Regions from separate parts of the Arthrobacter sp. NPDC093125 genome, predicted to be linked through region 2. Evidence: riboswitches for the same ligand, from Rfam matches in the RefSeq annotation. Region 2 holds a riboswitch; the other holds the start of a gene.

Region 1 (14,879 bases), on a different contig from region 2:
AAGCTGAGGGGCGGTGCATTCCTGCAGGTCACCGCCCACTCGCCCAGCTATGACAGCGCCACGGGCAAGGCCACCTTCGTGCCGGCCAACCGCTCCGAGGTGACCAACGTTTCGAAGTACCAGACGTTCCGGCAGGTTGCCTGGGCGGGCAGCTTCGAGGGTTACACCACGCTGGGACTCGGCGTCCGCGCCCGGCTTCCCTTCAAGGTCTTTACCCTTGCCGGTCCCGGCAACGGCTCCAGGCTCGTGATCGACGTCGCCCACCATTGGTGACGGCCAGCAAAGCCACTTAAACAAGCGGCGCCCCGCTCCAGGGAGGAGGCGGGGCGCCGCTTTGCCTGCGTCGTGCGAAACACGTGCAGTAAGGCGCGCGGTAACGCCTACTCGGGAACCACCAGCGCAGGAGTGTCCTTACGGATCGTCTCACCACGGAAGAACCCGGGCCGCAGACGCGACATCACCAGCATGAACACAGCGCCCAGTGCCAGGATGCCGACGCCGAGCACGAACACCAGGCCCACACCGAAGATTTCCGAACCGCTGCCGAATTCCGGAGCCCAGCTGTCCGCGGCCGTCTGCAGGAAGACCACCAGGAGGCCCAGGCCGCCCAGCAGGGGGCAAACCAGCCGCAGCAGGAAGTTGCGGACGCTGCTGAAGAGGGTGCTGCGGAAGTACCAGACGCACGCGAAAGCCGTCAGCCCGTAGTAGAAACAGATCATGAGGCCCAGGGCGAGGATAGTGTCATTGAGGACGTTCTCGCTGACAACATGCATCACGGCGTAGAACCCGGCCGAAAGGAGGCCGGAGGCGATGATGGCGAAGCCCGGCGTCGCGAACTTCCCGCTCATGCGGCTGAAGGGCTGTGGCAGTGCGCCGTAGTGCGCCATCGCCAGCAGGCTGCGTGACGGCGACGTGAACGTGGACTGGAGCGAGGCCGCCGAGCTGGACAGGACTGCCAGTGACATCAGGATGGCGAACGGACCCATGATGGGCGAAGCCAGCGCCGTGAAGATGTTGGCGTGATTTTCCTCGTTGTTGAGGCCGATCCCCGTGGTGCCGACGCCGGCGAACATCATGGTGGCGATGGTGATCAGGAGATAGATGCCAAGGACGACGACGGCGGTCACGGTGCCTGCGAGGCCGGCGGTTTTCTTGCCGTTGGAGGTTTCCTCGTTCACGGTGAGGCACACGTCCCAGCCCCAGTACACGAAGATGGACAGCGAGATGCCGGCCGCTATCTGGCCGAACGTCTCGATTTTGGTTACATCGAACCACTCCCAGCTGAACGGGATGGAGGTTTCGGACGAGGACCAGTTCGCAAAGGCGAGGCCCACGAACAGTGCCAGCACAAGCAGCTGGAAGCCCACCAGGCCGTACTGCACGATCTTTGTGCTGTGCAGCCCGCGGTAGCTCACCCAGACCGCCAGCGCCACAAAAACGAAGCAGGTTGCCACGTTGAGGAGCTTGTTGGCGGCGAGATCGGCCAGTTCGGGAGTGCCTGTCAGCTGTGCGAGGAAGAGATAGAAGAAGTCCACGGCCACAGCCGCCAGGTTGGACAGCACGATGATGTTGGCGGCCAGCAGGCCCCAGCCGCCCATCCAGCCGACCCAGGGGCCGAAGGCCTTGGTCACCCACGTGAAGGTGGTGCCGCTGTCAGGCGAATCGGTGTTCAGCTCCCGGTAGGCAAGGGACACCAGGATCATCGGGATGAAGCCGATGAGGAAAATGACCGGAAGCTGCAGCCCTGCCTCGGCGACGGTGGGACCGAGGGCGCTGGTCAGCGTGTACGCCGGCGCAATCGTCGAAATACCAAGAACGACGACGGCGAGGAGACCCAGCTGCCCGCCCTTCAGTCCCTTGGTGGTAATGCTGTGTGAGGGACTGGCTGTGCCGGCGGCGCTTCCGGCCGGCGCGGTGGTTGGGCGGGTGGTTTGGCTCATGACGTACCCTTTCTGGGATGCAGCCCGGACCAGGGGGCAGCGGGCTGCTGCTGGGTGATGCAGTGGATTCCCCCGCCGCGGGCGAAGAGCTCGCGCGCGTCAATGCCCACCACACGGCGGCCGGGATAGGCGTCGGCGAGAATGCGCAGGGCTTTCTCGTCATTGGGGTCGGAGAACGTGCAGGCAAGGACTCCGCCGTTCACCACAACGTGGTTGATGTAGCTGTAGTCCACGAAGCCCTCGGGGTCTGTCAGCGTCTCGGGGGCGGGAACCTCGATGATGTTCCATTCCCGTCCGGCGGCATCCCGGGTGGAGGACAGGAAACTGATGAGCTCCCGGCTGAGGTCGTAGTCAGGGTGCGCTGGGTTCTGCTGAGCATGGACTAGGAGCGTGCCGGGAGAAGGGATGGCGGCAACGAGGTCCACATGACCCCGGGTGCCGAACTTTTCTGAGTCACGCGTCAGGCCACGGGGCAGCCAGATCACGTGGGTAGCGCCGAGAGTCCGGGCCAGCTCCGCTTCAATGTCGGCCTTGCCCAGGCCGGGATTGCGTCCGGGATCGAGCTGGACGGTTTCGGTCACCAGCACAGTGCCCTCGCCGTCCACCTGAATGCCGCCGCCTTCGTTCACCAGCCCGGACACCAGGTGATCTGCGCCTGCGCGTCCCGTCACCTCGGCTGCGATGAGGGCATCCTTATCCCAGCGGGCCCACTCCTGCGCGCCCCAGCCGTTGAAGACCCAGTCCACCGCGCCCAGCGTGCCGCGGCCGTCCAGCACGAAAGTCGGGCCGATGTCCCGCATCCAGGCATCGTTCAGTTCCGCTGCAAGCACCTCGACGGCGGGCGCCAGGTAGCGCCTGGCTGTCTCGACGTCGTCGGGGGCCACCATTACCGTAACCGGCTCAAATTCAACGGCAGCGTTTGCGACGGCGGCCCACACTGAACGCGCAGTGTGCGCCTCTTCTGCCGTCTCGCCCAAGGTGTAGCCGCCGGTGGGAAACGCCATCCAGAGCCGCTCCTGCGGCGCCGTTTCGGCCGGCATGCGCCAGGTGCTCATGCGTTCACCTCGACCAGCGGTGCCAGCTCGCCTAAGGGGGCGGCGTGTTCGATGCCGTCGTTCAGTTCGGCGCGGGCGGCTGCGGCGTTGCTTTGCCAGCGGTGCTGGATAACCCCGGTCCGCAGGGCCGGCCGCGTGGACGGCGCTGTCCCGGTGGGGGAGTCGGGGGCAATGAGCCTGGTGATTTCAATCATGATGATTACTCCATTGAGACGACCGTCACTAAATGAATGACGTTCATTTAGTATGCACACTGCAGTCGGTACTGGCAAGGCTTATTTGAATGCTGATCATTTATGACTAGAAATAATAAGTAAGCTGATTGTGAAATTGGGCTTCGCTCCTGCCGCCCCGGTTGCGGGCTGCGGTAGCGTCAGAACTGCTGGACCAATCGAGGAGGACGAATGAAAGCTTCACCGACCCTGACCAACAACATGCAGGCCGTGCTCGCGGACCTGATCGAGTTGCATCTCCAGGGCAAGCAGGCGCACTGGAACATCGTGGGGACCAACTTCCGGGACCTCCACCTGCAGCTTGACGAGATCGTCGACGCAGCCAGGGCCTTCGCTGACGACACCGCGGAGCGGATGCGGGCGCTCCATGCCCTTCCTGACGGCCGCAGCGAAACGGTGGCCAAGTCCACCAGCCTGGCCCAGTTCCCCGAAGGCCTCATCAGCACCAAGGATGCGGCCGTCCGGATTGTTGCTGCCTTGGAAGCCGCCGTGGGGACCATGCGCAAGGTCCATGACGAGGTGGATGAGGAAGATCCCACCACCGCCGACCTGCTCCACACCTTCATTGAGAAGCTGGAGCAGTTCGCCTGGATGCTGAGCGCCGAGAACATGAAGCCCACCGCCAGCGTCACGCAGCCTGACGACAAGTAGCTCCACCTGCTGCGGCCCTCGGCCACAGAGCAAAACAGCCCCGGAACCAGTTCCGGGGCTGTTTTTGTGCCAGCGCGTCCGCCGGGACGGCCACCGTTGGGGCTGCTCACCGCGCCCGCGGCACCCTGCGCAGAACGACGGCGGACAGGACGGCCGCTGCGGCCATCAGTACCAGTGCAATCGCCGCAGTGATGTGGACGCCTGAGTCGAACGCCGCGCGGGCAGCCGCTGCGAGAGCTTCGGCCAGCGGGGCGGGCAGTGTCCCGGCCAGCTCGACCGCTCCCGCGAGCGTTTCCCGCGTCCCGGCCAGGGCTTCGGCCGGTGCTGCCGCCGTTACAGCTGCAGGCAGCACCAGCTGCCCCTGGTACGAGGCGGTGAGGATGGACCCCAGGACCGCTGTCCCGAGCAGGGAGCCCACCTCATAGCCCGTCTCGGAGATCGCTGCGGCGGCCCCCGACCTGGCCGGGGGGACAGCCCCGAGGATCAGGTCGTTGGAGATGGTCTCGGCCGCGCCCACGCCCACGGCCAGCAGGAGCAGCGCGCCCAGCAGCAGCCCGGGGCCGGAGGAATGGTCGCCGAGGGTCACGAGCCCGTAGCCCGCGGCGCTGAGCGACAGGCCGCCGGCCACCACGAACCCGGGGCGCACCTTCCGCACCAGCGGCACCACGAGCAGCCCGGCCATCACCATCGCGGCAAGGGCGGGAAGCATGGCGGTTCCCGATGCCGAAGGGGACATGCCCTCCAGTAGCTGCAGGTGCTGGGCCAAAAACAGGATGAAGCCGTTATAGGAGAACAGTGCCAGGACGTTGGCGGTGATGGCAGTGCTGAAGACGGGGTTCCTGAAAAGCGACAGGTCCAGCAGGGGAGATGCCAGGCGCTGCTGCCGCCGGACAAAAGCCCAGCCCATGAGTGTGCCAAACGCAATGATGGCGAGCGGCGCCGTTCCGGGGCCCTCTGTTGCAAGCTCCTTGATCCCGTAGACGGCCGGCACCATCGTCAGCATCGAAAGCAGGATGCTGAGGGTATCGGGGCGGCCGGGGTTCGGATCCCTGGATTCCGGGATGAAGAAGGGGCCGAACAGCAGCAGCGGCACCATAATCGGAACGGCAACCAGCAGCACGGCACCCCACCAGAAGTGCTCCACCAGCCATCCGCCGAAAATGGGGCCAAGGGCGGCTCCGCCCGAGAAGCCCGCCGCCCAGATGGCAACGGCCAGCCGCCGGCGGTTGGGGTCCGGGAAGATATTGCGGATCAGTGAGAGCGTGGACGGCATCAGCATGGCGCCAAAGAGGCCCAGTCCGGCACGTCCGGCAATCAACCACTCGGCACTCGGGGCGAACGCGGTGGCAGCCGAGACTGCCGTGAACCCCGTTGTGCCGATGAGGAGCAGCCGCCGGCGCCCGATCCTGTCGCCCAGGCTTCCCATCGCCACCAGCAGCCCTGCAAGGACAAGCGCGTAAGCATCCACAATCCACAGGAGCTGCACGCCGGAGGGGTCGAGGCTGCGGGCAATCGCCGGGAGGGCAAACGTCAGGGCGGTGTTGTCCACGGCCACGAGCAGGACGGGGAACATCAGCAGGCCCAGGGCAAGCCAGTCGCGCACTCCGCCTTTGGGCCCCCGGGCCGTGCGGTGCGGAAGCTGCCTCATTCCTTCGCCGGCGGGCTGGCGCTGCCGGAACTTTATCGACGTCGTCATGACTATAACTATACCGTCTGGACGGTATAGTTACAGCCACACTTCCTTCAACGGGCATGATTGGAGCCATGGCAAGAAAACCCGTAGCCCGCAGCGCCGTCCTCGACGCCTTTGAGGCCCTTCTCATCGAAGTTGGAGAACGCGCCGCCACTCTGGACGCCGTCGCCGGGCGCGCGGGTGTTTCCAAGGGCGGGCTGCTCTACCATTTCCCGAACAAGGAAGCGCTGATCGGCGTCCTCCTGGACCGCCTGGATGAGTATGCCGAAGCCGATGCGCAGGCCATGTCCACCGCGCCTGAAGGGGCGGCGGCTTACTTCATCAAGTCCTCCGTCTGGGCTGACACCCCGTTGGACCGCGCCATCGTGGCCAGCACGCGTCTGGCGGAGGTCGCCCATGAGGAGACCCGGCGCCGGTTCGCCCGCATCCAGCAGCGCTGGCTGGATGAGATCGCCAAGGACGTGGGTCCGGACCTTGCCAAGGCGGTCCTATATATGGGGGACGGCCTGTACTTCAATGCAATGCTCTCGATCGGTCCCGCCGCGACGGCTGCGGAGACGGCTGCCGACGTCGAAAGCCTGCTGTCCGCGCTGGCGCGGCTCCGGGGCTGAGGGATGCCTGCTCAGGGGCGAAATCCTTCGCTGCGCGGGGCCCGGCAGGTGGGGCCCGGACGCCGCCGTTGCAGTTTGCGGACGGGTCCGGGACGTAGGAGAATAGCCGGTGTGGCTGATGCCACCGCTAACTGAATATGCCTTTGATCTGCGGCGGGAGAGTCCTGCAAGTAGGTACAAGCAGGCGCCGTAGGAGCAAACCCTCCCCAGGAATCTCACAGGCCCATGTACCGCCGCGGCGAGGCAACTCTGGAAAGTAGCAAGCTGTCCGCCATGAGCCCCGGGAGCACCGGACAACTCAGGACACGCTGTGCTCACCGACGGTGCAAGCGGAGCTGCGAACGATGTGCGCGCCGCGGAAACTCTCAGGTCCAATACAGAGCGGGGAGGAACCCGAATCACTGTGGCGTACCCTGCGCCGCCTGAGTAATGGAGTTCCTTTGACCGTACATTCAGCCTCCGCCTCCTTCGTTGACCGGCATATCGGAGCCCGCCGTGCAGCCGACGTTGACACCATGCTCAAGGCTGTCGGCTTCGACACCGTTAATGCCCTGGTTGATACCGCCGTTCCCAAGGACATCCGGCAGGACACTGCTCTGGAACTCTCTGCTGCGTTGAGCGAGGTTGAAGCGCTCGCCGAACTTCGGAAGCTGGCCGCCAAGAACAAGACCGCTGTGCAGATGATCGGCCAGGGCTACTACGACACAGTGACGCCGCCGGTGATCCGCCGCAACATCCTGGAGTCCCCCGCCTGGTACACGGCGTACACGCCCTACCAGCCCGAAATTTCCCAGGGCCGCCTTGAGGCGCTGCTGAACTTCCAGACCATGGTCCAGGACCTCGTCGGCCTGCCGATCGCCAACGCCTCGCTGCTGGATGAAGCCACCGCCGTGGCTGAAGCCGTGCTGCTGATGCGGCGGGCCAACAAGAACAAGCAGGCCCGCGACGGCAAGACTGTCCTGGACGCGGACTGCCTGCCGCAGACCATTGCCATCGTCAAGGGCCGCGCCGAGGCGCTCGGCTTCGAGGTGGAGGTCGCGGATCTGTCCAAGGGATTGCCCGACGGCAACATCAACGGCGTCGTGCTCCAGCAGCCCGGCGTGTCCGGCCGGGTGTTCGACCACTCCGGCATCATTGCCGCCGCCAAGGAACGTGGCGCGCTGGTCACGGTCTCCGCTGATCTGCTGGCACTGACCCTCATCACCCCTCCCGGCGAGCAGGGCGCGGACATCGCCGTCGGCTCCGCGCAGCGCCTGGGTGTGCCGCTGTTCTACGGCGGACCCCACGCCGCCTACATGGCCGTGCAGAAGGGCCTTGAGCGCTCCCTGCCCGGCCGCCTGGTGGGCGTCTCCAAGGACTCTGCCGGAGTACCGGCGTACCGCCTCGCACTGCAGACCCGCGAGCAGCACATCCGCCGTGAAAAGGCGACCTCCAACATCTGCACCGCTCAGGCGCTGCTGGCCATCGTCGCCTCGATGTACGCCGTCTACCACGGACCGGAGGGCCTAAAGGCGATCGCCGAGACCGCGCACAGCCACGCCAAGATTCTCGCGGCCTCACTCAAGGCGGCCGGGCTCGAGGTCCTGCACACCAGCTTCTTCGACACCGTGACCGTGTCCGTTCCGGGCAAGGCCGCCGGCATCATCGCCGCAGCGGAAGAGAAGGGCATCAACCTCCGTGTGATTGACGCCGACACCGTCGGCATCTCCACCGACGAAACTACGACGCCGGCCATCGTGGCGGACGTTCTGGCCGCCTTCGGCGCCACGGCAGTGGGAGCCTCGGGCAGTTTCGCTCTTGACGCCGCCGTTGAACGTTCCTCCGCATACCTGCAGCACCCGGTGTTCAACACGCACCGCTCCGAGACGCAGCTGCTGCGCTACATCCGCAGGCTTTCGGACCGGGATCTGGCGCTGGACCGCACCATGATTCCGCTGGGCTCGTGCACGATGAAGCTGAACGCTACCGCCGAGATGGAAGCGATCTCGTGGCCGGAGTTCGCCTCGATCCACCCGTTCGCGCCGGATTCCCAGACCGAGGGCTGGCGTGAGCTGATCGCGGACCTGGAGGCGCAGCTGACCGAGATCACCGGCTACGACCAGGTCTCCATCCAGCCCAACGCCGGCTCCCAGGGCGAACTGGCGGGCCTGCTGGCGATCCGCGGCTACCACCGCTCCCGCGGGGAGGGGCAGCGGAACATCTGCCTGATCCCTGCCTCGGCGCACGGCACGAACGCTGCCTCCGCCGTGCTGGCCGGGATGAAGGTCGTCGTGGTGGCCACCGCCGCCGACGGCACCATCGACCACGCGGACCTGTACGCCAAGATCGAGGCCAACAAGGACGCGCTGTCCTGCATCATGATCACCTACCCCTCCACCCACGGGGTGTACGACGCCGACGTCCGCGAGGTCTGCGACGCAGTTCATGCCGCCGGGGGCCAGGTCTACGTTGACGGTGCGAACCTGAACGCCCTGGTCGGGCTGGCGCAGCCGGGCAAGTTCGGCGGGGATGTGTCCCACCTGAACCTGCACAAGACCTTCTGCATCCCGCACGGCGGCGGCGGACCCGGCGTTGGCCCGGTCGCGGCCAAGGCCCACCTGGCGCCGTTCATGCCCGGCAACGCCGCGTCCTGGACCGAAGGCGATGACGTGCCGATCTCGGCCTCGCGCTACGGCTCCGCCGGTGTCCTGCCGATCTCCTGGGCATACGTGAAGCTCATGGGCGGCGACGGCCTGACCGAAGCCACCAAGTCCGCGCTGCTCGCCGCCAACTACGTGGCCGCGCAGCTCAATGAGTTCTTCCCGGTGCTGTACACCGGTGAGGGCGGCGTCGTCGCGCACGAATGCATCCTGGACCTGCGCGAACTCACCGCCAGGACCGGCGTCACGGCCGAGGACGTGGCCAAGCGCCTGATCGACTATGGTTTCCACGCCCCCACCCTGGCGTTCCCGGTGGCCGGGACCCTGATGGTGGAGCCGACCGAGTCCGAGGACCTGGCCGAGATCGACCGGTTCATCGAGGCCATGATCTCCATCCGCCACGAAATCGACCAGGTGGCCAACGGTGACTTCACCGTGGAGAACAGCCCGCTGCGCAATGCCCCGCACACCGCGGCCGCCGTCATCAGCTCCGACTGGGACCGCTCCTATCCCCGCGAGCAGGCCGTTTTCCCCGTGCACGCCCTGAAGCAGGACAAGTACTTTGCCCCCGTGGGCCGCATCGACGGTGCTCTGGGTGACCGGAACCTGATCTGCTCCTGCCCGCCCCTCGAAGCGTTCGAGGAAAACACGGCGGCGTTCGAGGAGAACACAGCAGGCGCTGAGAACTGAGGACCGACCTTATGACTGAAAAGTACACAGCCCTGTACGAAGAGCACAAGAAACTCGGCGCTTCCTTCACCGACTTCGGTGGCTGGCAGATGCCGCTCAAATACACCTCCGAGCTGGCAGAACACCACGCCGTCCGCAACGCCGCCGGCATCTTCGACCTCTCCCACATGGGTGAAGTCTGGGTGACCGGGCCCGGCGCCGCAGCCTTCCTGGATTACGCCCTGGTGGGAAAGATCTCCGCGATGGCAGTGGGCAAGGCCAAGTACTCGCTGATGTGCAACGAGGACGGCGGCATCATCGACGACCTCCTCGTGTACCGGCGCCCTGCCAGCGCTGAGGCTGCCGGGACCGAAAGTGCCGACAGGTTCCTCGTGGTGCCCAACGCCGGCAACGCGGCCACGGTAGCCGCGGCCCTCGCCGAGCGGGCAGCGGGATTCGAGGTCGTCGTGGACGATGTCTCCGTCGACACCTCGCTGATCGCTGTGCAGGGTCCGAAGGCCGAAGAAATCCTCCTTCGCCTCGTTCCCGCAGCGCAGCACGAGCTGGTCACCGGTTTGAAGTACTACGCCGGCGTCGAGGTCCCGTTCCTCGTGGCCGGCGCGGGCCAGGAGCTGCTGCTGGCGCGCACGGGCTACACCGGCGAGGACGGCTTCGAGATCTTCGTGGACAACGCCGACGCCGCCGCCCTCTGGCAGGCAGTCATCGCCATTGCCGACGAAGGCGAGCTGACGCCCGCGGGGCTGGCTTGCCGCGATTCGCTCCGCCTGGAGGCCGGGATGCCGCTGTACGGCAACGAGCTGTCGCTGGAAGGCGACCCGTTCGCTGCCGGCCTGGGTCCCGTCGTCGCACTGTCCAAGGAAGGCGACTTCGTCGGCAAGGCCGCCCTGGCCGCCAAAAAGGACGCCGGAGCCGGAACCAGCACGGGCCGCAAGCTCGTAGGCCTCAAGGGCCTCGGCCGCCGCGCCGGACGCGCACATTACCCGGTGCTCAAGGACGGCAAGGTCGTCGGCGAGGTCACCTCCGGCCAGCCCAGCCCTAGCCTCGGCTACCCGGTGGCCATGGCTTACGTGGACGTCGAGTACACCGAGCCCGGCACGCCCCTGGACATCGACCTCCGCGGCAAGGCAGAGCCGTTCGAAGTCGTCGCACTGCCTTTCTACAAGCGCTCCAAGTAGCCCGGCGCTGGTTGAGCCTGCCGAAACCGTCGAACCCTGCTGGTTGAGCTTGTCGAAACCAGCTCTGTGCGGGGCCGGCGGTGGCTGGCTTGCGCCCGTCGGGGCTGACATCCTCCGCGTGCTCGGTCGCGTAGACGCCCGCTGAGCGGACGTGACGCTCCCTTAGACGCACGCTTCCGGATGCCAGCCCCGAAGGGGCCCGGCAACTCACCTCCCAGCCACTCCAGTTACCGAACGAGAGTCAACTCGCCCGCCAGCCGCGCACCGCGTTCCGACGTTCTTTGCGTCTTCGGTCGCCAGGGGGTGGGAAGCATGTTCGCCTGCCGCGCGTGCGGCTTATGAAAACTAGGCCAACGGGCGAAGTCGCGGGGGGACTGTTGGATCCCAAAAACTGAACTGGATATCGACGGGTGAGGGGATTCCGGAAGCGTGCTCCCCACCAAGCACGCGGAGGAATTCGGTCATCCGCCACTTACCCCAGGCACCACTGATTGAGCCCCACGAGAATTTTCACACCAAGAGAAAAGGAAAAAGCACATGGCAAAAGTTGCCGCTGATCTGCAGTACTCCGAGGAACACGAATGGCTTGCCCGGGAGGATGGGAACGTGGTTTCTATCGGGATCTCTGCCGTGGCTACTGACGCCCTCGGCGACATCGTCTACGTCGACCTGCCTGAGATCGGCTCAACCGTGACGGCGGGGGAGACCTGCGGCGAGGTGGAGTCCACCAAGTCCGTTTCGGACCTGTACTCTCCGGTTACGGGCGAGGTCACCGAAACCAATCCGGCCGTCGTCGACGACCCCGCGCTGATCAACAGCGATCCCTACGGCGCTGGCTGGCTTTTCAAGGTTGCTGCCGAGTCAGAGGGACCGCTGCTCTCCGCCGAGGAATACGCGTCCAAGAACGGCGGCGAGCTGTAACAGGCGCAGCTGCCCCACTGCCTGACCCAGCAGCTGAGCCTGCACGACCAAACGGGGGTAGCGTGGATTAGAGAGACTTCTGACGAATCCGCTGGTTGAGCTTGTCGAAACGTTGGTCCCGACAGGTTCGATCAGCGGGTCCGAGTGCGATCGGAGCAGCGGATCCAGCGCAACACGGAGTCAGCAGACCCAGAGCAATACATCCGGCAGGACCATCTGCCGGACCAGAGCAAGACCAAGTTAGGAACCGGCAATGGCTGTTGGTGTCTTTGACCTTTTCTCGATCGGGATTGGCCCGTCGAGTTCGCATACTGTGGGGCCCATGCGGGCTGCTGCGGTGTTCGCGGAGGAGCTGAGGGCTTCGGGCGTGCTGGAGCGGGTGGCGTCGTTGCGGGTGGATCTGTATGGGTCGTTGGCCGCGACGGGGCATGGGCATGGGACGATGACGGCGATCCTGTTGGGGTTGGAGGGCTTTCATCCTGAGCTGATCCTGCCGGAGGAGGTGGAGTCCCGGCTGGCGTCGATCGCGGAGACCGGGACGCTGCGCCTGGCGGGCGCGGGTGACGGGGGCGGGGTGCCGTTGCCGTATGGGGTGGAGGATATGGTGCTGCGGCCGTTGACGGTGCTGCCCCGGCACACGAACGGGATGACGTTTACCGTCTCCGACGCGGCCGGGGACGAAATCCATAAGGCGACGTTCTTCTCCGTCGGTGGCGGGTTCATTGTCCGGGAGGGTGAGGAGGACGCGGCGCAGCAGGAGCTGGAGGAGTCCAAGAAGGAGCTGCCGCTGCCGTTCCGCACCGCGGTGGAGCTGCTGGAGCACTGCCGGGCCCAGGGGCTCTCGATCAGCGAGATCATGTTTCTCAATGAGCGTGCCTCCCGGTCCGAGGAGGAGATCCGGGCGGGGCTGCTGCACATTTACGCGGTGATGGAGGCCTGTGTGCAGGCCAGCCTGCAGCGGGAGGGGCTGCTGCCGGGCGGGCTGAAGGTCCGCCGCCGGGCTCCGGACTGGCATGAGCGGCTGCTGAAGGAGGACAAGGGCCGGGACCCGATGTACTGGCAGGAGTGGGTGAACCTGGTCGCGTTGGCGGTGAACGAGGAGAACGCCTCGGGCGGGCGGGTGGTGACGGCCCCGACGAACGGGGCGGCCGGGATCATTCCTGCGGTGCTGTACTACGCGCTGCATTATGCCCCGGGCATGGACCGGGCCAGCCAGGCCGACCGGGATGATGTGGTGGTGCGGTTCCTGCTCGCGGCCGGCGCGGTCGGGGTGCTGTACAAGGAGCAGGCGTCCATTTCCGGTGCGGAGGTCGGGTGCCAGGGCGAGGTCGGGTCGGCGTCGTCGATGGCCGCCGCGGGCCTGGCCGAGGTGATGGGCGGGTCCCCGGCGCAGGTGGAGAACGCCGCGGAGATCGCGATGGAGCACAACCTGGGCCTGACCTGTGACCCGATCGGGGGCCTGGTGCAGGTGCCCTGCATCGAGCGGAACGCGATCGCCGCGGCGAAGGCCATCAACGCCGCGAAAATGGCGCTCTGGGGTGACGGCACCCACCGCGTCTCCCTGGACGAGGTCATCATCACCATGCGCGAGACCGGCAAGGACATGAGCTCCAAATACAAGGAAACCGCCATGGGCGGCCTCGCCGTCAACGTGGTGGAGTGCTGAGGCCTGGTTTTTGGTAGCCGCCCGAGTCAAGGCGTTCGGGGGACCAGCGCGGATTGTCAGGGTCATGCCACCATGTAGACCATGGGCGAAGGCTACGATCCCGGCTTCCTGCGTGCGGCCCTTGACCTTCCATGCCCGGCGCGCCCGACTGTCCTGCTCAATTACACGCACTTCTCGGTGCGGCTTCAGCCCTCCCGCAGGCTGGCCGCCGTCGTCGGCGTCAACATCAACGGCAGCGAACTTCGGCCGCTCGAGCGCAGCGGAACCTGGCACTTCGACCCGAGGGTGCCCCGGGAGCAGCAGGCCGGCCCCGAGGTGTACCGGAGCAACAGGCTGGACCGCGGGCACCTGGTGCGCAGGCTTGACCCAGTTTGGGGAGACCCGGAAACCGCCCGGAGAGCCAACCAGGACACGTTTGCCTTTCCCAACGCCGCCCCGCAGGCAGCGGACTTCAACCAGGATAAGGAGCTCTGGCGCGGCCTCGAAGACCATGTGCTGAACCATGCCGACCTTCACGACGCCAGACTGAGCGTCTTCACCGGACCGGTCCTGGCCGACGACGACCTGCCGTACAGGGGGATCCGGGTACCACGACAGTTCTGGAAGATTGCGGCCTGGACCGCGGACGGGGCGTTGGCCTCGGCGGGATTCGTGCTCGACCAGTCGCCCCTGCTGGAAGGACTGGAGCTGGAGCAGGCCATCCGCCGGCGGCTGGCCGCCGGCGAGCCGCCACCGCTGGGACCCTTCCGCACCTTCCAGGTCCCGGTGACGCTGATAGCGGGGCTCGCCGGGCTTGAGCTCGCCGTGCTGGCAGCCGCCGACCGGCTTGCCCGGGAAGCCCTCCGGGCCGGTCGCACACCGGCGGCAGCACGCCTTAAAGACGCAGCGCAGATAAGGCTGTGACCGAAAGCCCACCGCAGGCGTGCCGCTTATTCGGCGAGGTCTCATGGTGTCCCGATAGACTTGAGGCTGCCTCATCGGGCACCTGCTGCAGAGACACGTACGCGAAGATTGGACACGGCACACTTGCGAGAATTCACTGCCCGCTTTGCCACCTCCGAAGAGGTCGCCAACTGGGATTCCCACGTCACCGCGAATCCGAACGGCGGAAACCTCCTGCAGTCCGAGGCCTTCGCCGACGTCAAACAGCACTATGGCTGGAAGACCCTCCACCTCGTCTATGAGACAGCCGACTACGTGAGCTACAACCTCGTCCTCGAAAAGAGCTTCCCGCTGCTGGGCAAGCTCTGGTACCTCATCAAGGGCCCGGACGTGGCCGGCGTCGAGGACATTCCCGGCATCGCCAAGGCCAACGCGGACTTCGTCAGGCGGGCACGGCTCGGGGTCTTTGCCATCAAGATCGAGCCGGACATCGTCCTCAGCGACCAGGCGCGCCAGGTCATCGAAGGGGCGGGGCTGGTCAAGACCCACAACCTGCAGCCCAACGACTCCACCGCCCTCCTAGACATTTCCCCCGCCGAGAACCAGCTGCTCCGCAACCTCCACTCGCGCGGCAGGAACGCGGTCCGCCGCGCCATCCGTGAAGGCGTCGAGGTACACAACGTGGAGCCGACGGAAGAGAACTTCCGCGCCATGTACGGGCTC
Region 2 (14,879 bases):
CTCCTGGCGGCGAGATGCGGGATCACGTTGTAGCCGCGGCGGCCAAGCTGGACTGACGCCTCCATTGTGGCCCTGACGCCGTGATGCGCAAGGCAGGTCACGGTCAGCGTGGACCCGGCGGGAACGTGGGCCTGGACCTTGGAGACGATGCCGTCCGTAGGGATGATCTCCAGCCGCGCGGAAAGCTGCGTCCGGGCTCCGGATGCTGAATGGGCGGCCTCAGGGCCGGCATGGCGTGAGGGAAGAGATTGAATCGTCATGAGGAAACTCCAAATTTGGCCGGCCCTAACGGCGCACGGCACGGGTTGGTCTCTGATGCGGGACCGCCTGTTGCAGCGGCCCCGCATCAGAAGACGTGTCAGCGAAGGATGACCGTCCGGTTCCCGGAAAGAATGATTCTTCCCTCAGCATGCCACCGCACAGCGTTCGTCAGTGCCTTGCACTCGGCGTCCTTGCCCACGGTCACGAGATCGGAGGGAGTGTAGGTGTGGTCGACTTCGATGACCTGCTGAGCGATGATCGGGCCCTCATCAAGTTCTGAATTGACGTAGTGGGCCGTGGCTCCGACTGTCTTCACGCCGCGCTCATAAGCCTGATGGTACGGTTTGGCACCCTTGAAGCTGGGCAGGAAGGAATGGTGGATGTTGATGGCCTTCCCCGCAAGCCGGGCCGTCAGGGAATCGCTGAGAACCTGCATGTAGCGGGCGAGGACCACCAGTTCGACGTCGTAGGCGTCCACCAGCTCGAGGAGGCGGGCTTCCGCTTCGGGCTTGGTTTCAGGACTGACGGGAATGTGTTGAAACGGGATCCCGTGCCAGGCGGCAAGACCTTCCAGGTCTCCGTGGTTGGACACCACCGCCGCTATCTCAACGGGCAGCTCACCGCTGCGGGCGCGTACCAGCAGATCGTTAAGGCAGTGCTCGTACTTGGACACCATCACCAGGATGCGCTGCTTGCGGCCGTGGCGCTCCAGGCGCCAGTCCATGCGCCACTCCTCAGCCAACGGCGTGAAATCCTGGCGCAGTTGCTCGCTGGTTGCGGTGCCGGCTGTCGACGTGAAGTGCACCCGCATGAAGAAGTGCCCCTCGCTCCGGTCCCCGAACTGCTTGATGTCGACGATGTAGCATTCGTGCCTCAGCAGGAATTCCGAGACGGCCTGGACGATGCCCAGCGAATCCGTGCAGCGGAACGTGAGTACAAACTCCCCGCCGGACCCGCGTGAGTCAGGCACTTGAGCGATGGAAGCCGGTGTCGGCTTGGTCCCGATCATCCCTTGATGCTCTCTTTCTCCTGCAGCAGGCGGCCGGACTGCTCGCGGGCGGCAATCTCCTCCGCTCGCAAAGCGTCCTGGAAGGCGGCAAAACGGGCCAGGTGGGCCGGCCGGCGGCGCAGGACGAGCCATGCCGCACCGAGCATGAGGAACCAGACCGGTGTCACCAGCAATGCAACCAGGGTGTCCGGCTGGGTGGTGAGCGCCCAAAGCACGAAGGCGAAGAATCCGAAGACCACCCAGACCATCGGGATGCCGCCTGGCATCTTGAACTTCGAGGCGGCGTGCAGGTGCGGGCGCCGGCGTCGGAATGCGATGTAGCTGGCGAGAATGATCGACCAGACGAATACGAAGCACACGGCAGAGACGGTGGTGACCATGTCGAACGCCTTGCCGATATCCTGCCCGGCGTACATCAGCACTACACCCGAGAGCAGCAGCACGCAGGAAAGGAACAGTGCATTCTGGGGCACCTTACGGCGGGACAGGCTGCTGAAGACAGCGGGCGCGTCCCCTTCCTCGGCCAGGCCGAAGACCATCCGCGAGGTCGAGTAGATGCCGGAGTTGGCGGAGGACATTGCCGAGCTCAGTACCACGAGGTTTACCACCGTGGCAGCGGCTCCGAGTCCGGCCAGCGAGAACATGGCGATGAAGGGGCTGTGCCCGGCGGCGAACTGGGTCCAGGGCGTGACGGACATCAGGATGATCAGGGCGCCCACGTAGAAGAGCAGCACGCGAATCGGAATGGAGTTGATGGCCTTGGGAAGGTTCCTCTCCGGGTTCTTCGCTTCGGCGGCCGTTGTGCCCACGAGCTCGATACCCACGAAGGCGAACACGGCGATCTGGAAACCGGCCACGAAGCCCATGAATTCGTTGGGGAAGAAGCCCCCGTGGCTCCACAGGTTGGTGAAGCTGGCCGTGCCGGCGTCGCTCTGGAACCCGCTGAAGATCATGAACATGCCCACGATGATCAGGGCAGCGATGGCGATGATTTTGATGAGGGCGAACCAGAACTCTGTTTCACCGAATGCCTTGACAGTGGTGAGATTCAGCAGCAGCAGGATGGCGACTGTGGCCAGGCCCGGGATCCAGAGCGGCAGTCCGGGCCAGAGTTCCCGGGAGTACCCCGCGATGGCAATCACATCGGCAATTCCTGTGATCACCCAGCAGAACCAGTACGTCCATCCGGTAAAGAACCCGGCCCATGGGCCCAGCAGGTCAGCGGCGAAGTCGCTGAAGGACTTGTAGTTCAGGTTGCTCAACAGCAGCTCGCCCATGGCGCGCATGACGAAGAAAAGCATGAAGCCGATGATCATGTAGACGAAGATGACGGACGGACCGGCAGCCGAGATGGTCTTGCCGGAGCCCATGAACAGGCCCGTGCCGATGGCACCGCCGATTGCGATCAGCTGGATGTGCCGGTTGCTCAGCTGCCGCTCGAGGCGGGGAGCCTCGCCGGTCGAGGAAGCAGGGGGATGAATCGTCATAAGGAACTCCATCGTTCAAGTGGCATCCGATTGCCACAAGGATTCGGTTCCTCCCCGCTCTGTCTTGGACCTGAGAGATTCCGCGGACATGGTCTTCCGCTTGCACCGTCGGTGAGCCGGTACCAGCCCGGCTGCTTTCCAGAGTTGCCTCGCCGCGGCGGTACGGGGGCCTGAGAGTTTCCTGGGGAGGATTTGCTCCTACGGCGCCCTGCTGAATGTACCGGCAGGACTCTCCCGCCGCAGGTCGTAAGCATTTTTCAGTTGTGTAGGGGATAAGAATCATGCGTGCGATGGTGGCTGGCTCTGCCGTCACCATCTCAAATCTCGCAGATCGGGCTGTCTGGGGGCGTACCGCCCAAGATTAGCTGAGCCGGTTCGAGCCCCGCGAGCCACCGGTTCAGTGTGGTCTTGGTCACGCGCAAAAGTCAAACCGACCCCTTTTCAGGCGCCCTGGTTCAGGCGCCCTGGCTGCCTTCACAACGAGCGCTTGAAGAACCGGCGCCGCGGCCCCAATTTGGCCTGCAAGGAGTTTTCCTGTAAGTTGTGAGCCGAATCACCCACATTTTTATAGCCTTTCGAGCCGTGGCGGGAGAGTCCTCCCAGTCATTCACCGGGCAGGCGCCGTAGGAGCAAATCCTCCCCAGGAATCTCTCAGGCCCAAGTACCGCTGCGGCGAGGCAACTCTGGAAAGTAGTCAGGCAACGTCCTGGCTCACCGACGGTGCAAGCGGAAGACCATGTCCGCGGAATCTCTCAGGTCCAATACAGAGCGGGGAGGAACCCAACCCATGCCGTGCCCCTCAGGCCGGCCAGACCTGGAGTTCCTCATGACGATTCAATCGCTTCCGTCAACTTTCGCTGACCGGCATATCGGTGCCCGGCGCCAGGCTGACGTCGACATCATGCTCAAGAGCATCGGCTACGACACGGTCGATGGCCTCGTTGAAACCGCCGTTCCGGCCTCCATCCGCCAAGAGAACCCCCTGCAGCTCACCGCCGCGCTCAGCGAGGTCGAGGTCCTCGCTGAGCTCCGCCGGCTGGCAGCGAAGAACAAGACTGCGGTCCAGATGATCGGGCAGGGCTACTACGACACCGTGACGCCGCCGGTGATCCGCCGCAACATCCTGGAGTCCCCGGCCTGGTACACGGCCTACACGCCGTACCAGCCCGAAATTTCCCAGGGCCGCCTCGAGGCGCTGCTGAACTTCCAGACTATGGTCCAGGACCTGACCGCCCTGCCCGTGGCCAACGCCTCGCTGCTCGATGAAGCCACCGCCGTGGCTGAAGCGGTGCTGCTGATGCGCAGGGCCAACAAAAATAAGGACGCCAAGGACGGCAAGACGGTCCTGGACGCCGATTGCCTTCCCCAGACCATCGCCATCGTGCTGGGCCGCGCCGAGGCGCTCGGCTTCGAGGTCGAGGTCGCCGATCTGTCCAAGGGACTGCCCGACGGCGACATCAACGGCGTCGTCCTGCAGCAGCCGGGCGTTTCCGGCCGGGTCTGGGACCAGTCAGCCGTGATCGCCGCCGCCAAGGAACGGGGCGCGCTCGTCACCGTTGCTGCCGATCTCCTCGCGCTGACCCTGATCACGCCTCCGGGCGAGCAGGGCGCGGACATCGCCGTCGGTTCCACCCAGCGCCTCGGCGTGCCCCTGTTCTTCGGCGGACCGCACGCCGCCTACATGGCCGTGCGGACCGGCATGGAGCGCACACTCCCCGGCCGCATCGTCGGCGTCTCCAAGGACAACGCCGGCGCCACCGCTTACCGGCTGGCACTGCAGACCCGCGAGCAGCACATCCGGCGCGAGAAGGCCACCTCCAACATCTGCACCGCGCAGGCGCTGTTGGCCATCGTGTCCTCCTTCTACGCCGTCTACCATGGCCCCGACGGCCTGAAGGCGATTGCCGAAACGGTCCACAACAACACGCGTGTTTTGGCAGCCGCACTGAAAACAGCCGGCCGCGAACTGGTCGCCGAGTCCTTCTTCGACACCCTCACCGTGCGCGTCCCGGGCAAGGCCCGGAAGGTCATCACGGCAGCGGAAGCCCGCGGCATCAACCTGCGCCTCATCGACGAGGACACTGTGGGCGTCTCCGTTGATGAAACGACGACGGCGGCGACACTGTCCGCCGTTGCCGTCGCCTTTGGTGCCGGTCCCGTGCGTGACGCAGCAGGCTTTGACCTGCCCGAGTCTGTCCTCCGCACCTCCGGTTACCTGCAGCACCCGGTGTTCAACACGCACCGCTCCGAGACGCAGCTGCTGCGCTACATCCGCAGGCTTTCGGACCGGGACCTGGCACTGGACCGCACCATGATTCCGCTGGGCTCGTGCACCATGAAGCTGAACGCTACCGCCGAGATGGAAGCGATCTCGTGGCCGGAATTCGCCTCGATCCACCCGTTCGCGCCGGATTCCCAGACCGAGGGCTGGCGTGAGCTGATCGCGGACCTGGAGGCGCAGCTGACCGAGATCACCGGCTACGACCAGGTCTCCATCCAGCCCAACGCCGGCTCCCAGGGCGAACTGGCGGGCCTGCTGGCGATCCGCGGCTACCACCGCTCCCGCGGGGAGGGGCAGCGGAACATCTGCCTGATCCCTGCCTCGGCGCACGGCACGAACGCTGCCTCCGCCGTGCTGGCCGGGATGAAGGTCGTCGTGGTGGCCACCGCCGCCGACGGCACCATCGACCACGCGGACCTGTACGCCAAGATCGAGGCCAACAAGGACGCGCTGTCCTGCATCATGATCACCTACCCCTCCACCCATGGCGTGTACGACGCCGACGTCCGCGAGGTCTGCGACGCAGTTCATGCCGCCGGGGGCCAGGTCTACGTTGACGGTGCGAACCTGAACGCCCTGGTCGGGCTGGCGCAGCCGGGCAAGTTCGGCGGGGACGTGTCCCACCTGAACCTGCACAAGACCTTCTGCATCCCGCACGGCGGCGGGGGACCCGGCGTTGGCCCGGTCGCGGCCAAGGCCCACCTGGCGCCGTTCATGCCCGGTGACGCGAACAAGGCAGCACACGAGGCCGGTCACGGCGTTGCGATCAGTGCTTCGCGCTACGGCTCCGCCGGTGTGCTGCCGATTTCCTGGGCCTATGTAAAGCTCATGGGCGGCGAGGGCCTGACCGAGGCCACCAAGTCCGCGCTGCTCGCCGCAAACTACGTCGCCTCCCGCCTGAACGAGTTCTTCCCGGTGCTCTACACCGGTGAGGGCGGCCTCGTGGCCCACGAGTGCATCCTGGACCTGCGCGAACTCACCGCACGGACCGGCGTCACCGCCGAGGACGTGGCCAAGCGCCTGATCGACTACGGTTTCCACGCCCCCACCCTGGCGTTCCCGGTGGCCGGGACCCTGATGGTGGAGCCGACCGAGTCCGAGGACCTGGCCGAGATCGACCGTTTCATCGACGCAATGATCACTATCCACGCCGAGATCGAACAGGTCGCTGCCGGCGACTTCACCGTGGAGAACAGTCCGCTCCGCAACGCACCGCACACCGCTGCCGCCGTCGTAAGTTCTGACTGGGACAGCTCCTACTCGCGCGAGCAGGCCGCCTTCCCGGTGTCCTCGCTCAAGCAGGACAAGTACTTCCCGCCCGTGGGCCGCATCGACGGCGCAGCCGGCGACCGGAACCTGGTCTGCTCCTGCCCGCCAATCGAAGCATTCGAAAACTAAGGACTTCCCATGACTGAGAACTACACCGCACTCTATGACGAGCACAAAAAGGCCGGCGCCTCCTTCACCGACTTCGGTGGCTGGCAGATGCCGCTCAAATACACCTCTGAGCTGGCCGAGCACCACGCCGTCCGCAAGTCCGCCGGCCTCTTCGACCTTTCCCACATGGGTGAAGTCTGGGTGACCGGGCCGGACGCCGGAGCGTTCCTGGACTACGCACTGGCCGGAAAACTGTCTTCGATTGCCGTCGGCAAGGCCAAGTACTCGCTGATCTGCAACGAGGACGGCGGCATCATCGACGACCTGATTTCGTACCGCCGGAGCGATGAAAAGTATCTTGTGGTGCCGAACGCGGGCAACGCCGTCACGGTCGCCGCAGCTTTGGCCGAGCGGGCAGCAGGATTCGACGTCGTCGTGGACGATGTCTCCGCCGAGACCTCCCTGATCGCTGTCCAGGGACCCAACGCCGAGGCCATCCTGTTGGGCCTGGTCCCGGCCGGGCAGCACGAGCTGGTCACCGGCCTTAAGTACTACGCTGCGGTGGAGGTGGAAATCAATGGCCAGACCCTGCTGTTGGCCCGCACCGGCTACACCGGCGAAGACGGCTTCGAGATCTACGTGCCCAATGCCGATGCCCCCGGTTTGTGGGAAGCGCTGCTGGACCTGGGCGCTGCGCACGGGCTCATCCCGGCCGGCCTGGCCTGCCGCGACTCGCTCCGCCTCGAAGCAGGCATGCCGCTGTACGGCAACGAACTGTCGCTCGAAGGCGACCCGTTCGCTGCCGGCCTGGGTCCCGTCGTCGCACTCTCCAAGGAAGGCGACTTCGTCGGAAAGGCCGCTCTGGCCGCCAAAAAGGAAGCCGGAGCCGGTTCCACCTCGGGCCGCAAGCTCGTTGGCCTCAAGGGCTTGGGCCGCCGCGCCGCCCGCGGCCACTACCCCGTACTCAAGGACGGCAACGTCGTCGGCGAAGTGACCTCCGGCCAGCCCAGCCCCACCTTGGGCTACCCGGTCGCTATGGCCTATGTCGACGTCGCCCTCTCCGAAATCGGCACCGTCCTGGAGGTAGACCTCCGCGGCAAAGCGGAAGCTTTCGAAGTGGTGGCCCTCCCGTTCTACAAGCGCGCCAAGTAGCTGTTAGGCCAATCGGGGCATGCGCTCAGCAGCCCTGTACGCAACCACACGATTTCGAACGTAAAAGGAAAAGATCACATGAGCAAAGTTGTTTCTGAACTGAAGTACTCCGCTGAGCACGAATGGGTTGCTGCTGACGGATCCGGACCGGCGACCATCGGTATTTCGGCTGTTGCCACTGATGCCCTCGGTGACATTGTTTACGTGGACCTTCCCGAGGTTGGCTCCGCTGTCACCGCCGGGGAGACCTGCGGCGAGGTGGAGTCCACCAAGTCGGTCTCTGACCTGTACTCCCCGGTGACGGGCGAGATCACAGAAATCAACGACGCTGTTGTTTCCGATCCGGCGGTCATCAACAACGACCCGTACGGTGCAGGATGGCTCTTCAAGGTTGCCGTCGAGTCCGAGGGCCCACTGCTCTCGGCCGAGGAATACGCGTCCAAGAACGGCGGCGAGCTGTGAGCGCCGCCCGTGCCGCAGGCATAGAGACAATGGCCTTCCAGCAGGTCGTCTCCCCCAGCCTCAACGCTGAGCTTAGCGAGCTGGATCCGGAGATCGCGGCGAAGATCGACGCCGAACTCACCCGCCAGCGCGACGGCCTGGAGATGATCGCGTCCGAGAACCACACCGCTGCCGCCGTGATGCAGGCACAGGGTTCGGTGCTGACGAACAAGTATGCCGAGGGTTACCCGGGCAAGCGCTACTACGGCGGCTGCGAGCACGTGGACGTCGTCGAGCAGCTTGCAATCGACCGGGTGAAGGCCCTGTTCGGTGCCCAATTCGCCAACGTCCAGCCGCACTCGGGCGCCCAGGCCAATGCCTCGGTGATGCATGCGCTGATCAAGCCGGGGGACACCATCATGGGCCTGAACCTGGCCCACGGGGGGCACCTGACGCACGGCATGCGGATCAACTTCTCCGGCCGCCTCTACAACGTGATCCCGTACCAGGTCCGCGAGGAGGACCACCGGATCGACATGGCCGAGGTGGAGCGCCTGGCCCAGGAGCACAAGCCGCAGCTGATCGTTGCCGGCTGGTCCGCCTACGCCCGCCAGCTCGACTTCGCCGAGTTCCGCCGCATCGCCGAATCGGTCGGTGCGTACCTGATGGTGGACATGGCGCACTTCGCCGGTCTGGTTGCTGCGGGGCTGCACCCGTCCCCCGTGCCGCACGCGCACGTCACCACCTCCACCACGCACAAGACCCTTGCCGGTCCGCGCGGCGGGATCATCCTGACCAACGACGCCGACATCGCCAAGAAGATCAACTCGGCCGTGTTCCCCGGCCAGCAGGGCGGACCGCTGGAGCATGTCATCGCCGGCAAAGCCGTGGCATTCAAGATCGCGGCCTCGGCAGAGTTCAAGGAGCGCCAGGAGCGCGTGCTCGCCGGCGCCCGGATCCTGGCCGAACGCCTGGTCCAGCCGGACGTCACCGCCAAGGGCATCTCCGTGGTCTCCGGCGGAACCGACGTGCACCTCGTCCTCGTGGACCTCCGCCACTGTGAGCTCGACGGCCAGCAGGCCGAGGACCGCCTCGCCTCGATCGACATCACGGTCAACCGCAACGCCGTGCCGTTTGATCCGCGCCCGCCGATGGTCACCTCCGGGCTCCGCATCGGCACCCCGGCGCTCGCCACTCGCGGCTTCGGCGAAGCCGCGTTCGCAGAGGTCGCGGACATCATCGCCGAGGCTTTGACCGCCGACGCCGGTGCCGACCTTTCGGGCCTGCGCGCCCGCGTCGAGGCTCTCGCCGCCGCGCACCCGCTCTACCCGGGCATGACCAACCTCGGCTAACTGCCTCTTTTGGCCCGTTGGGGCCGCGTACGTCACCATGGTGCGGCCCCCGGAGGGGGCCGCACCGCCCCAAACCCGACCACAACAATCATCTAGTTAGGAACCAAGCGCATGGCTGTTGGTGTCTTTGACCTTTTCTCAATCGGGATTGGCCCGTCGAGTTCGCATACTGTGGGGCCGATGCGGGCTGCTGCGGTGTTCGCGGAGGAGCTGAGGGCTTCGGGCGTGCTGGAGCGGGTGGCGTCGTTGCGGGTGGATCTGTATGGGTCGTTGGCCGCGACGGGGCACGGGCACGGGACGATGACGGCGATCCTGTTGGGGTTGGAGGGCTTTCATCCTGAGCTGATCCTGCCGGAGGAGGTGGAGTCCCGGCTGGCGTCGATCGCGGAGACCGGGACGCTGCGCCTGGCGGGCGCGGGTGACGGGGGCGGGGTGCCGTTGCCGTATGGGGTGGAGGATATGGTGCTGCGGCCGCTGACGGTGCTGCCCCGGCACACGAACGGGATGACGTTTACCGTCTCCGACGCGGCCGGGGACGAAATCCATAAGGCGACGTTCTTCTCCGTCGGTGGCGGGTTCATTGTCCGGGAGGGTGAGGAGGACGCGGCGCAGCAGGAGCTGGAGGAGTCCAAGAAGGAGCTGCCGCTGCCGTTCCGGACCGCGGTGGAGCTGCTGGAGCACTGCCGGGCCCTGGGGCTCTCGATCAGCGAGATCATGTTTCTCAATGAGCGTGCCTCCCGGTCCGAGGAGGAGATCCGGGCGGGGCTGCTGCACATTTACGCGGTGATGGAGGCCTGTGTGCAGGCCAGCCTGCAGCGGGAGGGGCTGCTGCCGGGCGGGCTGAAGGTCCGCCGCCGGGCTCCGGACTGGCATGAGCGGCTGCTGAAGGAGGACAAGGGCCGGGACCCGATGTACTGGCAGGAGTGGGTGAACCTGGTCGCGTTGGCGGTGAACGAGGAGAACGCCTCGGGCGGGCGGGTGGTGACGGCCCCGACGAACGGGGCGGCCGGGATCATTCCTGCGGTGCTGTACTACGCGCTGCATTATGCCCCGGGCATGGACCGGGCCAGCCAGGCCGACCGGGATGATGTGGTGGTGCGGTTCCTGCTCGCGGCCGGCGCGGTCGGGGTGCTGTACAAGGAGCAGGCGTCCATTTCGGGTGCGGAGGTCGGGTGCCAGGGCGAGGTCGGGTCGGCGTCGTCGATGGCCGCCGCGGGCCTGGCCGAGGTGATGGGCGGGTCCCCGGCGCAGGTGGAGAACGCCGCGGAGATCGCGATGGAGCACAACCTGGGCCTGACCTGTGACCCGATCGGGGGCCTGGTGCAGGTGCCCTGCATCGAGCGGAACGCGATCGCCGCGGCGAAGGCCATCAACGCCGCGAAAATGGCGCTCTGGGGTGACGGCACCCACCGCGTCTCCCTGGACGAGGTCATCATCACCATGCGCGAGACCGGCAAGGACATGAGCTCCAAATACAAGGAAACCGCCATGGGCGGCCTCGCCGTCAACGTCGTCGCGTGCTAGCCGAAGCCCGCCGCCCCCTGCGGCTGTTGCCGTGCCTAAACAAGAAAAAGCATTTCACCCTCGAAGGAGTTCTCCTGTGACACTGGCACCAGAAGGCCGGAAGATGCTGCGTATCGAGCAGCGCAATGCGGCCACCCCGGTGGAGCGCAAGCCGGAATGGATCAAGGCCAAGGTCCAGATGGGCCCGGAGTTCGTCCAGCTCAAGAACCTGGTGAAGAAGGAAGGCCTGCACACCGTCTGCGAGGAAGCCGGCTGCCCGAACATCTTCGAGTGCTGGGAAGACAAGGAAGCCACCTTCCTGATCGGCGGCTCCGAATGCACCCGGCGCTGTGACTTCTGCCAGATCGACACCGGCAAGCCCTCCCCGGTGGACGTGTTCGAACCGACCAAGGTGGCCCGCTCCGTGCAGGCGATGCAGCTGCGCTACGCTACCGTCACCGGCGTGGCCCGCGACGACCTCGCCGACGAGGGCGTCTGGCTCTACGCCGAAACGGTCCGCAAGATCCACGAGCTGAACCCGGGCACCGGCGTCGAACTGCTGATCCCGGACTTCTCCGGCAAGCCCGAGCACATTGCCGCGATCTGCGACTCCGCACCCGAGGTGTTCGCCCACAACGTCGAGACCGTGCCGCGGATCTTCAAGCGCATCCGCCCCGCGTTCCGCTACGAACGCTCCCTGGACGTCATCACCCAGGGACGGAACCTGGGCATGGTCACCAAGTCCAACCTGATCCTGGGCATGGGCGAAACCCGCGGGGAAATCTCCGAGGCCCTCCGGGACCTGCACGAGGCCGGCTGTGACCTGATCACCATCACCCAGTACCTGCGCCCCTCCGAACGGCACCTGCCGGTGGACCGCTGGGTCAAGCCGCAGGAATTCGTGGAACTGCAGCAGGAAGCGGACGAGATCGGCTTCCTCGGCGTCATGTCCGGCCCCCTGGTCCGCTCCTCCTACCGGGCCGGCCGGCTCTGGGCCACCGCGATGCGCAAGAAAGGCCGGGAAATCCCCGCCGAACTCGCCCACATCGAATCCTCCGGAACCACCCGCCAGGAAGCCAGCAGCCTGCTCGCGGGATAACTGGTACCTGCGGGAAGGAGTGCCGGGAGAAGGTGGCCCTAAGCAGAATTAGGGCACACGATTGGGTCTTTTTGATCGGCGCGGACCGGCATACCGTGGACGCAAGGCGCTGCCCGTCCGGGCGGCCGGGACCAGGAGGAATCTCCCATGACAACGCACGTCGCAGACTGCAGCGTAACGAACTGTTCCTTCAACGACCACACCAACTGCAACGCAGCCGCCATCACCGTCGGCGGCGACGAAAACCACGCCCACTGCGCCACCTTCATCGACACCGGCTCCCACGGCGGACTCCCCAAGGTCCTCGCAGACGTTGGAGCCTGCCAGCGCACCGAGTGCGTCCACAACGACCACCTCATGTGCGGAGCCCCCGAAGTACACGTAGGCCCAGGCCGCGACAACGCCGACTGCCTCACCTACGCCCACCGGTAACCGCCGTCCTGACAGGGCTGGCCGCCTATTGCGGCCGGCCCTGTTTGCTTCCCCGCACAACAACTGAATTTAACGCTGTACTTCCTGACGACTGGGACGAAGGAGTCCGCCATGAACCCGTTGCTCGCGTTAGTGGATGCCATTGAACGGTTCGACCGCTTCGACGGGGTCGCATCCTCCGTTTCGAAGGCCGTGGGATGGGCGGTACAGCCGCAATTCGTCCGCAACCTGTTGAGCGGCACGCCCATCGGCCATCCCCTGCATCCGATCATGACTGACTTGCCTATTGGAGCCTGGAGCATGTCGACCGTGCTGGACACCATAGGCGGGAAGGCTTCCGAGCCGGCTGCCGACCTCCTGGTGGCGGTGGGAATTGCGACTGCCATTCCGACAGCCGCCTCCGGGCTCAATGACTGGTCAGACACGACGGGGAAAGCGCGGCGGGTGGGCACGGTTCATGCGGTCGCGAACAGCACGGCGCTGTGCCTCTTTACGTCCTCGGCAGTTGCACGGGCCACGGGCAGCCGCTCTGTGGGGAAAGCCTTGGGGCTGGCGGGTTTCGGCATCCTCATGTTTGGCGGTTTCCTGGGCGGCCATCTCAGTTACAGCAACGCGGTCAACATCAACAAAACGGCCGGCAGGATCGGGCCGAAGGAGTGGACGCCTGTCCTGGCTGAGTCCGAACTCGCCGACGGCGAGCACCGGAAGGTAAGCGCCGGCAAGGTCACCGTCCTGGTGTACCGGACAGGCTCCAGCATCCTGGCATTGGACAGTGTCTGCAGCCACATGGGCGGCCCTCTGGAAGAGGGAAAGATCGACGGCGGCTGCGTCATCTGTCCCTGGCACGGCAGCACGTTCCGGCTCGAGGACGGCGGCATAGTCCGGGGCCCCGCAAGCAATCGGCAGCCAAGCTACGAAGCACGGGTGAATGACGGCCAGATCGAAGTCCGCCGGCGCCGGGCAGCCAGCTGAGTCCCGTAGAGCTGAGCCCTGCCAGGGTATGTCCGCTGCACCCTTTTGCACGCAGTACTAAGCCTGCTTATGATGTAGATCCGGCGGTATGCAGAATCCGTCCATGAATCGTCCCCGATCAGGAAAGGCGCGGCCGTAAAGGCTTTGCGGTTCCTGGGGCGAAAACGCTGGAGTGCATATGTCCGAGAATCAGCCGCACATCTATGACGTGGTCGTTGTCGGCGGCGGAGCAGCAGGGTTGAGTGCAGCTGTCACTCTCGCCACCGCACGTCGCTCAGTGCTGGTCGTCGACGCCGGAAGTCCCCGCAACGCTGCGTCGTCCGCAGTTCATGGATTCCTCTCCCGCGAGGGAACGTCACCGCTGGAATTGCTTGCCGAAGGTCGGGAGGAACTCCGGGCTCGCGGCGGGGGGCTTGCAGAAGGCACGGCGGTCGCGGCGAGCGGCCATGCGGGCGCATTCACGGTGCATCTGCAGGATGGGCGGGCGCTTAGCGCACGCCGGCTACTGATCGCTTCCGGCTTCGGCGACGAGCTGCCGGACGTTGCCGGGATCAAGGAGCGGTGGGGCCGGGACGTGGTGCATTGCCCGTACTGCCATGGCTGGGAACTTCGCGATCGGGCCGTAGGCGTTTTGGCCACAGAACCGGAAGCAGTGCAGGAGGCGCTGTTGTTTCGGCAGTGGAGTCAGAACATCACTCTTTTCCAGCACACCATGCCTGAGCCAAGCGCTTTGGAGCGCGAACAGCTCGCTGCCCGGTCCATAAGGATCGTTGAGGGCGGGGTGAAAGGCCTTCGCATCATGGGGGACGCGCTCACCGGCGTCACTTTGGATTCGGGGCGCGTGATCCCTTGCGAGGCCTTGGTGGTCAGCCCGAAGCCAGTCACAGACTCTCCCCTGCTGCAGTCCCTCGGCCTGCAGCAGGAGGACGGCCCCTCCAACCAGTACCTGAAAACGGACGAAAGCGGCGGAACGGCCGTAGCCGGAGTATGGGCGGCGGGCAACATCACGGACCCAGAGGCGCAGGTAATCACAGCTGCCGCTTCAGGGGTCAAAGCGGCCAGCGCCGTAAACGCAGACCTGGTCTCCGACGACACTCGGCAGGCCGTCATGGCGCTAAACGGTGCACTGTCTTCCCATCGAGGCTTGTCAGACCATCCGGTTATGGACGAAAACCGCAGCGCCGGACCTGCGTCCCGCCTTTAGGTACTCCCCTCCATTGCTCGCTCCTCCCCACCATTGGCTGTTCCAGCGGCTGCCCATTCCAGCCGCACAGGGTCTCTGCCGCGCCTTCTGATCGCACCGTCACGGCCACCTCCACAGACGCGCAACAAAGCCCCGGCTACTACCCAACGCTGCCCACCAGGGCCTCCAGCACCCCTTGACGGAAATACCCCCTGGGGGTATATTTTTGGTGTTGTCAGTGAAGTGGTATGTCCAGGGGACCTGTCCCCGTCACAGCCGTTCAACCCCAGCGCACCTACCCGTTTACGTGGAATGGAACTGACATGCGTG

Evidence for each region. A riboswitch is a leader RNA that binds a small molecule or an ion and turns the genes downstream of it on or off. The one in region 2 is predicted to bind glycine.
Region 1: linked by a shared signal. The riboswitch ahead of gcvP (aminomethyl-transferring glycine dehydrogenase) and the one ahead of gcvP (aminomethyl-transferring glycine dehydrogenase) in region 2 are both predicted to bind glycine.

What each region holds. Positions count from the first base shown of each region.
Region 1 is NZ_JBIVOQ010000006.1:239,921-254,799, reverse strand. It holds gene ACIP9X_RS14035 (hypothetical protein) at 1-273, shown strand, start outside; gene ACIP9X_RS14030 (APC family permease) at 381-1,940, opposite strand; gene ACIP9X_RS14025 (agmatine/peptidylarginine deiminase) at 1,937-2,995, opposite strand; gene ACIP9X_RS14020 (hypothetical protein) at 2,992-3,189, opposite strand; gene ACIP9X_RS14015 (Dps family protein) at 3,400-3,879, shown strand; gene ACIP9X_RS14010 (MFS transporter) at 3,986-5,527, opposite strand; gene ACIP9X_RS14005 (TetR/AcrR family transcriptional regulator) at 5,644-6,183, shown strand; glycine riboswitch at 6,328-6,426, shown strand; gene gcvP (aminomethyl-transferring glycine dehydrogenase) at 6,624-9,512, shown strand; gene gcvT (glycine cleavage system aminomethyltransferase GcvT) at 9,524-10,687, shown strand; gene gcvH (glycine cleavage system protein GcvH) at 11,225-11,608, shown strand; gene ACIP9X_RS13985 (L-serine ammonia-lyase) at 11,862-13,274, shown strand; gene ACIP9X_RS13980 (DNA/RNA non-specific endonuclease) at 13,356-14,177, shown strand; gene ACIP9X_RS13975 (lipid II:glycine glycyltransferase FemX) at 14,301-14,879, shown strand, end outside.
Region 2 is NZ_JBIVOQ010000019.1:10,714-25,592, reverse strand. It holds gene ACIP9X_RS20765 (methylenetetrahydrofolate reductase) at 1-260, opposite strand, end outside; gene purU (formyltetrahydrofolate deformylase) at 359-1,270, opposite strand; gene ACIP9X_RS20755 (amino acid permease) at 1,267-2,757, opposite strand; glycine riboswitch at 2,906-3,004, opposite strand; glycine riboswitch at 3,334-3,434, shown strand; gene gcvP (aminomethyl-transferring glycine dehydrogenase) at 3,584-6,436, shown strand; gene gcvT (glycine cleavage system aminomethyltransferase GcvT) at 6,446-7,567, shown strand; gene gcvH (glycine cleavage system protein GcvH) at 7,646-8,029, shown strand; gene glyA (serine hydroxymethyltransferase) at 8,059-9,360, shown strand; gene ACIP9X_RS20730 (L-serine ammonia-lyase) at 9,472-10,884, shown strand; gene lipA (lipoyl synthase) at 10,961-11,962, shown strand; gene ACIP9X_RS20720 (DUF1540 domain-containing protein) at 12,110-12,394, shown strand; gene ACIP9X_RS20715 (Rieske 2Fe-2S domain-containing protein) at 12,506-13,366, shown strand; gene ACIP9X_RS20710 (NAD(P)/FAD-dependent oxidoreductase) at 13,545-14,570, shown strand; gene ACIP9X_RS20705 (heavy metal translocating P-type ATPase) at 14,873-14,879, shown strand, end outside.